Regions from separate parts of the Arthrobacter monumenti genome, predicted to be linked through region 1. Evidence: riboswitches for the same ligand, from Rfam matches in the RefSeq annotation. Region 1 holds a riboswitch; the other holds the start of a gene.
The links. A riboswitch is a leader RNA that binds a small molecule or an ion and turns the genes downstream of it on or off. The one in region 1 is predicted to bind S-adenosylmethionine.
Positions count from the first base shown of each region.

Region 2: it holds a riboswitch for S-adenosylmethionine, as region 1 does, so the genes downstream of both, ACX80B_RS16395 (LLM class flavin-dependent oxidoreductase) here and ACX80B_RS03735 (bifunctional o-acetylhomoserine/o-acetylserine sulfhydrylase) in region 1, are expected to answer to the same signal.

Region 1 covers NZ_JBTNCY010000002.1:179,365-183,572, forward strand. The annotation lists gene metX (homoserine O-acetyltransferase MetX) at 1-96, opposite strand, end outside; gene ACX80B_RS03735 (bifunctional o-acetylhomoserine/o-acetylserine sulfhydrylase) at 231-1,601, opposite strand; SAM riboswitch class IV at 1,612-1,778, opposite strand; gene ACX80B_RS03740 (VOC family protein) at 1,918-2,556, shown strand; gene ACX80B_RS03745 (hypothetical protein) at 2,942-3,925, shown strand; gene ACX80B_RS03750 (CPBP family intramembrane glutamic endopeptidase) at 4,094-4,208, opposite strand, start outside.
Region 2 covers NZ_JBTNCY010000012.1:76,075-80,282, forward strand. The annotation lists gene ACX80B_RS16385 (S8 family peptidase) at 1-943, shown strand, start outside; gene ACX80B_RS16390 (isopenicillin N synthase family dioxygenase) at 1,111-2,139, shown strand; SAM riboswitch class I at 2,275-2,373, shown strand; gene ACX80B_RS16395 (LLM class flavin-dependent oxidoreductase) at 2,467-3,870, shown strand; gene ACX80B_RS16400 (NAD-dependent epimerase/dehydratase family protein) at 3,925-4,208, shown strand, end outside.

The DNA.
Region 1 (4,208 bases):
CGGCAACAGCTGCAGAACGCCGTCGGGCGCGGCCTTATTGGGTTGGCGTTCCGCTGACGGCGTTTCCGAACCCGGGGCGCCGTCGTCGGGAAGCAGCCATAGTCCACCCTGCTGCGGCCACGAACCTGCCGCTGCGCGCGCTTCTGCGTGCAGTGGGTCATGAGCAGGCGCGCCAGCCCCGTCCAACGGAGCCGGCTCCTTCCATCCCCTTCGCAGTTGGGACGACGTGCTCACTCTGCCTTGGCCGCCCTGAAGCCGGCATCCAGGTCAGCCAGGATGTCCTCAATGTTCTCAAGCCCCACCGACAGTCTGACCAGTCCCGGTGAAACACCGGCGGCGACCTGCTCCTGATCGGAGAGCTGGCTGTGCGTGGTAGACGCCGGATGAATGACCAACGACCGGACGTCACCGATGTTGGCCACGTGCGAATGCAGCTCCAGCGCGTCGACGAAGCGCTTGCCGGCTTCCAGCCCGCCGTCGATATTGAAAGCGATGACCGCCGGGATTCCCTTGGGGCTGTAGGTCCGTCCCCGCTCGTACCACGGGCTGGAAGGCAGGCCTGCGTACGCGACGGACTCGACGGCGTCGTGCTTCTCAAGCCACTGTGCGACCTTCTGCCCGTTCTCCACATGCCGCTCGATCCGGAGGCTGAGGGTTTCGAGGCCCTGGGCGATCAGGAACGCGTTCATCGGCGCGACGGCGGAACCGAGGTCGCGCAGCAGCTGCACCCGCGCCTTGAGAATATAGGACAGATTGGCGCCGAGCGCTCCGCCTTCGCCGAGGTCGCGGCCAAAGACCAGCCCGTTGTAGGTCGGGTCCGGGTCGTTGAAGCCGGGGAACCGCTCAGGGTCCTGCGTGTAGTCGAACTTGCCGGCGTCGACAATTACGCCCGCGATGGCGTTGCCGTGCCCGCCCAGGTATTTGGTCGCTGAATGAACGACGACGTCGGCGCCCCACTCGATCGGCCGGATCAGGTACGGCGTGGCCAGGGTGTTGTCCACAATCAGCGGCACGCCGGCCTGGTGCGCGACCGTGCTGACACCCTCGATGTCGAGCACGTCCTGGCGTGGATTCGAGACCGACTCGGCGAAGAACGCCTTCGTGTTGGGCCGGACGGCATCGCGCCACTGGTCCAGATTGTCCGGATCCGCCACGAAACTGACCTCAATGCCCAGCTTGCGGAGCGTGTGCTGGAGCAGGTTGTAGCTGCCGCCGTACAGGCTGGGGCTGGCAACAATGTGATCGCCCGATTCGGCGACATTGAGAATCGAGTAGGTGGTGGCTGCCTGCCCGGAAGCGACGAGCAGAGCGCCGACGCCGCCTTCCAGGCTGGCGATGCGTGCCTCGACTGCTTCAGAGGTGGGATTGCCGATCCGGCTGTAGATCGGGCCGAGCTCGGCCAGGGCAAACCGGTCGGCGGCCTGCTTCGCGCTGTCGAAGACGAACGACGTCGTTTGGTAGATAGGCAGCGCCCGTGCGCCTGTTGCTGAATCCGGCTCTTGGCCAACATGGATCTGGCGGGTTTCAAAAGACCAGTTATTGCTCATGGAAGACTCCTGTCGATCGGGGCCGACAGAGCTTGGCTGGAACGTGCATTCCAGCACGAGATGTGACCCGCGCTTGCACTCAACCTTCTGGCTGAATGCCAGGTCTTCACCCGGGGCACCCCACCGCGGATGGAGGGTTGCCGGTCAGCAAGCCGGGGCATTGAATCTCATTCCCGTCCGCGCGGTTAAACCACGCCGGCGGTCTACAAGACTCTGCTGACACTCATGACCTGATTCAAGTGTGGGAAATGAATCGGCGGAGGGCAAGAATATGACATGAAGTGGCGTAACAATTACGTGCCGAGGGGTCTTGGACCGGCATTAGGTTGGCCTAAGTCGAGACGCGAATCACAACGTGTAAAGATGAACTATGCGCTTGGATCACATCTCATATGCCTGTGGACCTGACGGACTCGCCGCGACAGCTGAAAGGGTCGCCGACGCCCTCGGAATAGATGCCGTAAAGGGTGGTGTCCATCCTCGTTTCGGTACCCGGAACATGATCTTTCCCCTGACCGATGGCCACTATGCCGAAGTGGTGGAAGTGCTGGATCATCCGGCCTCGGACAAGGCGCCTTTTGGGCAGGCCGTCCGGGCCCGCTCGGAAGCCGGCGGCGGTTGGATGGGCTGGTGCGTTGCGGTCGATGACCTGACTCCGTTTGAACAACGCCTGGGCCGTGAATCCGTCCCCGGCAACCGCAAATTCCCCGACGGACGGGAGCTGGTCTGGCGGCAGATCGGCATCAAGGGTCTGATCGCCGACCCCCAGGTCCCCTACATGCTTAAGTGGGAGGGCGACCCGGATCTGCACCCTTCCAACGCACGGCAAAACGACGTGAAGCTGACCTCCCTGACCATCGCCGGCTCCGCCGCACGGGTTACGGAATGGCTCGGGACCGACGTCGGAAACCCGCTGGACGACGTAAAGGTCGAGTGGATGGCTCCGAACGGTACTCCGGGCATCATGTCCGCGAAGTTCGAAACTCCTACTGGCACCGTCGAGATCTAGCAGATCCTTCCTCGCCACCTTCCTTTGCTTCAGTTTGGGACAATTCGACAGGCGCGCGCATGTCGAATTGTCCCGGATTGAAGCTTTTCGCCGCTCTGGCTCCAGAACCGTGTATTCATCTGTCCAGTGACGCCGGTACCGGCCCTGTCGCCGACCTCAGTACTACACCGTTGTACCTACACCGTTCGCCACGCTCCTAGTTCGGACCCGTCCGCCACGCCCTAGTCATGAGCGATCCGCCACGCTCCAAGTCGATACCCGTCCGCACTCCCGGTTATCCGCCACGCTGATCGGTTCTCCTCCACAGAGGCGGGACACTGATGGGTTTTCCACGTCCAGGAAGATGGCGCTGTCGCTGGTCGGTGCCATACAGCACGCTGGAATCATGGCGAACGCTCTCATATCCGTCAGCGACTACGAACGAGCCGGAGAGAATCGAAGATCACTCGCACGTCAGGTGCAGCGTGGCGTCTTGGTCCGGGTAAGACCTGGTATCTATGCTCCCGCCCGCGAATGGCAGGACCTCACATGGTGGGACCAGTACCGTCTGAAAGTTGAAGCAGTCGCTCAAGGACCGGCATCCGATCCCATTTTTTCACGGCAGTCGGCAGCTTCGGTATGGGGCATTCCGTTTTTCGGTGCCAAGAACCATGTCCACGTCCAGGTTGGACCGTCTACCCATGGCCGTTTGAGCGCAGGCGTCCAAAGCCACCGGGACCTGGAATTGGAATCACCGGTCCAACGCAAGGAATTGTGGGTTACTACGCGTGCGCAAACTGTCATCGAGTTGGCCCTTTCGGTTCCGTTTCCACAAGCCGTCGCCGCCGCCGATCATGTGCTCAACGCAGACAGCGAGGAGTTGTTGGAATCACTCAGTAAGAACGAAATAATGGCCATCGCGGAACGACTGAATTCAAAGACCAAATTCAAGCGGGTTTCAAACGTCATGCGCTTTGCGGACGTACGCTCAGGTTCTCCCGGCGAATCCGCGAGTCGAGCCAATATGTATCTCGAAGGGTTCGTTCAGCCGGAGCTGCAGTACCGTGTCGAGGATGAGGACGGGTCATTGATCGGGATCAGTGACTTCTACTGGGAGGAGTTACGGCTGCTCGGTGAATACGACGGTCTGGCCAAGTACTCCCGTAATGAGTTTCTTCAGGGCAATCTGCCATCCGACATCCTGAACGCAGAAAAAGTCCGTGAGGATGCCATGCGGATGACCGGGCGCGGGATGGTCCGGTGGTTGTGGTCCGACGTGTGGGGTGCCGGACCTGATGCACCACCCAATCTTCCGGCGAAGCTGCGGGCAGCAGGACTGGCAACGGATAAGCGAAAACACCTCTGGTCCCCCGGACAGGAGCGGCGCTAGGACATCTTGGCTTCAGGTTGGGACATTAGCCATGCGCGCGCATGTCTAAATGTCCCGGATTGAAGCAGAAGCAGATCCGGAGGTGGTATTACCTGACCGGGCGGGGGCAGGGAACCCAACCAGTTCGGGGTCCCCTTCAGCGCGGGACCCTCTCCAACCTCTCCGGAGTTAGCCCAAGCCGAGGGCGTCGCCGAAGAGGGTGAAGCCGACGAACGCACCAATATCCAAAAGGGCGTGCGCAATCACCAGGGGCATCACCCGGCCGTACCTCGAGTAGAAGTAA
Region 2 (4,208 bases), on a different contig from region 1:
CCTCGCCCGGACCGGCATGGCAGCCGGACTGGATCTGGTGCTGGTCTTCCTCTACGACCTGGAAACCGGAGAGCAAGTCGGCCTGCAGGTCATGAACAACATGGCCGGCAACGCGGACTTCCAGACGGAGAAGACCAACCCGTTCGACACGAATGTCATGACGCTGCCGGTTGCATTCTCCGACCTGGGCCTCAACCCGGAAGCGGCGAAGGACATCAGCTACCGGGTAGTGACCACCAGTTACTACAGCGCTGACGAGGAAGGCAACGCCGTTCCGGTCGACTCCACTGATTGGATCTCCTACAACCCGGTCCGCCCGGCTGTATGGTTCGAGCCAGGCGAGTTCGACGGGCCGGCAGACCTGTTGTTCGACGATCACGAAGGCAACGGCGTCACGGCACACCGGGCCAAGCACGTAACCGATGCGCAGGCGCTGTTCCTGCACCTGCACAACAACACCGGCGCCATTGGTGCGGGAGATCCGAACTTGTACCAGGAGGAATCGCTGAAGACCTTCGGCGGTGCCGATGGCGGCAAGGCCGAGGTGTTGCCGCTCGAGGTCGGAACCACCGACGACGGCGGTGAGGACGACGGGAACGGCAAGCCGGATTTCGTCCCTGAGCCGGCGGACCGGAAGGACCTGAAGAAGGACAGCAGGATCGACCTCGGCCTGGACGATGAGAAGTTCCCCCGCGGATCCTCCGACGTCGTCCTGGAGAACCTCGACGCCGGCGCCTGGGTCCACGTCTACCTCAAAAGTTCCAGCCTGGGATGGCACGAGGTTTCCGCGGACGGCACCGTTACGGTGACGACCCCGGAAGACACCCGCCCTGGCCGGAATAAGATCGTGGTCTTCGACGACGAGGGCGAGCTCCTCGGTTGGGACAAGATCAAGGTTGTTGGAACTCCGCCGGACAAGCTGATGGAGAAGCAGGACGGCTAAAGACCTTGGGATGGGGTAACCCAGTCTCAGGATAGATGAGGGGCCCGGGCGGTATATCCGCCCGGACCCTTCGCCGTCCGCTTCACGCCCAACAGCGACGCCGGGAAGATGAATTAAACCGTAATGTTCATGCTTCTCATTGCGGCCGCCGGTGCTAGCCTGCGAACATGAATGCACCTCAGGCGACGATTCCCGTCCTGGATATGAGCACCGCCCGGCTGGCCGATGGCAGTTTCAATCCGGAGTTCATCGACCAGCTGCGCGATGCAGCCCATCGCGTCGGCTTCTTCCAAATCACCGGCTACGGCGCCGCCGACGGGCAGGTGTCCGCACTCCTCGATTCGATGAAACGCTTCTTCGACCTGCCTCTGGAGGAGCGGCTCAAGCTGGACAACCGGAACTCCCCGCACTTCCGCGGGTACACCCGGATGGGCACCGAACGGACCCAGGGGCAGGCCGACGCCCGCGAGCAACTGGACTACTCGCCGGAGAGTGAACCCGTCGCCGAGTATCCGCAGGATCAGCAGTATTGGCTGCTCCGTGGCCCCAACCAATGGCCGGACGAGGTTCAGCCGGGGCTGCGGGAGAACGCCATGGCCTGGGCGGAACTAATGTCCAACGTTGGCCAGGAGCTGCTCTCCGCCATCGGAGTGGGTCTGGACCTACCGGAGGATTACTTCGACGAGCCGTTTGCCGGCACTCCGCACTGGATGGGGAAGCTGGTGCATTATGTCGGTGGCGTCGTTGAGGACGCCGGCAACCAGGGTGTGGGAGTCCACGCGGACTATGGTTTTGTCACCTTGCTGTTGCAGGACATGGTCGGCGGGCTCGAGGTGCGGCCGCCGGAATCTGACGAATGGCTGCCCGTGGAGCCGATAGAGGGCGCACTGGTGGTCAATCTGGGCGAGATGCTCGAAGTTGCCACCGACGGCTTCATCACGGCCACTGTTCATCGCGTCACTGCTCCGCCGCCCGGCGTCGACCGCTACTCGGTGCCCTTCTTCTGGGCTCCGCGCCTGGACGCAATCATCGACCCGGTTCCGCTCCCCCGCGGCCTACAAGCTGCGTCCCGCGGCAGAACGGACGATCCGTCCAACCCGATGCTCTCGAGCTTTGGCGCCAATATGCTCAAGGGCCGGGCGCGCGCCCATCCCGACGTCACCGAAAAGTTCCACCCGCAGTTGCTTCCCAGGTAGGACGCTCGCCCCATTGCGCCGCGACCCGCATTGGATTCTCCACACCGTCCCATCCCTCCCCTGAGGAATCGCGTTACGGATTGTGACCGGGGAGAATTTTCGTTACACGGGCCATTTGGGGTCCAATAGAGGCTGTAACCATCCCGAGCGGCCGAGAGACCTGGATCGTTGAAGCCGCAGCAACCAAGTCGTGTTTCGACACGAAAAAGGTGCTACTGCCAGGACCGATGGAGAAGCATCAGCTGAAGCAGACTCTCCCGCCCTACCCGGCGCGGAGCTATGCGGCAGGATGTGCATTCCATGGGCCGATTCGAAGGAGCCCCTGCGATGACAACGAACGAGAACTCCCCGCGGCACGTCCGCTTCAACGCCTTTGACATGAACTGCGTCGGCCACCAGTCGCCTGGACTGTGGCGCCACCCGGATGACCGGTCCGCCAATTACACCGATATCCGCTACTGGACCGAACTGGCCAAGACCCTCGAGAAGGGCTTCTTTGACGGGATTTTCATCGCCGATGTGCTGGGTACCTACGACGCGTTCGGCGGCAACCGCGACGCGGCGGTGCGCTCCGCCGCCCAGACACCGGTCAACGATCCTGCACTGCTCGTCTCTGCCATGGCCCTCGTCACCGAGCACCTTGGCTTCGGCATCACCGCCGGCACCGCCTACGAACATCCGTACCCGTTTGCCCGCCGGCTCTCCACACTGGACCACATCACCAATGGCCGTGTCGGCTGGAACGTGGTGACCGGTTACCTGCCCTCCGCGGCCCAGAACCTGGGCGCGAAGGACCAACTGGAGCATGACGAACGGTACGACCACGCCGATGAGTACCTTGAGGTCATCTACAAACTGCTGGAAGGCTCCTGGGAGGACGACGCCGTCGTACGCGACCGCGAAACCGGCGTCTTCACCGACCCGGACAAAGTCCACAACATCGTCCACGAGGGCAAATACTTCAACGTCCCGCTGAGCCACATCAGCGAGCCCTCACCGCAGCGCACTCCGGTGATCTACCAGGCCGGCGCATCCCCCCGCGGCATCGAATTCGCCGCCGGGAACGCCGAGGCGATCTTCGTCGGCTCCCCCACCAAGACCCGGCTGAAGGAAACCGTGAAGAAGATCCGCGACGCCGTCGAAGCCGCGGGCCGAGACCGGCATTCGGTGCGCATCTACACACTGCTGACCATCATCACGGACGAGACCTCGGAGAAGGCAGACGCGAAGCACCAGGATTACCAGCAGTACATCAGCAACGAAGGGGCGCTGGCGCTGATGTCCGGCTGGATGGGCGTGGACCTGTCCGGCCATGACCTGGACGAGCCGATTGGCAATGTGGATTCGAACGCCATCCAGTCCGCGGTGACGAACTTCCAAAAGGTGAACGACGATGGCACGCCGTGGACCCTGCGTGACATCGCCGAGTCGGCGGGCATCGGCGGCTTGGGTCCGCGCATGGTCGGGTCCGGAGCGGAAATCGCCGAACAGTTGATTTCCTGGGTGGACGAGACCGACGTCGACGGCTTCAACCTTGCCTACGCCATCACCCCCGGGACTTTCGAGGACGTCATCGAATTCGTGGTGCCGGAACTCCAGAAGCGCGGCGCCTACCCCACCGAATACGTCGAAGGCACCCTGCGGAACAAGCTGTTCAACAAGGGAGACAAGCTGCCCGACGAACACAAGGGCAGCAGCTTCCGGATCGGAAGTGCGGCACTGGCCCACTAGGTACGGTTCGGGCGGCGCATTGTTGTGACGCCGCCGCATTGCTACCGTCAGAGCATGCGTATTGCGATCGTAGGGGCTACCGGAAACGTCGGGACGGCGCTGTTGCGGCGCTTCAAGCAGGCAGCAGCAGAGTACGACGGCGAGGTGGAGCTGGTCGGAATAGCCCGGCGGCTGCCGGACGGGAAGGCAGAACCGTACGACGGCGTCACCTGGGTTCGGCACGACGTCGCCTCGGGCGGGCACGCAGAGCTTGTCGACGCACTCAAGGGGTGCGACGTCGTCGTACATCTTGTCTGGGTGCTGCAGCCGAACCGGGACGAAGAAGCAATGCGGCGCAT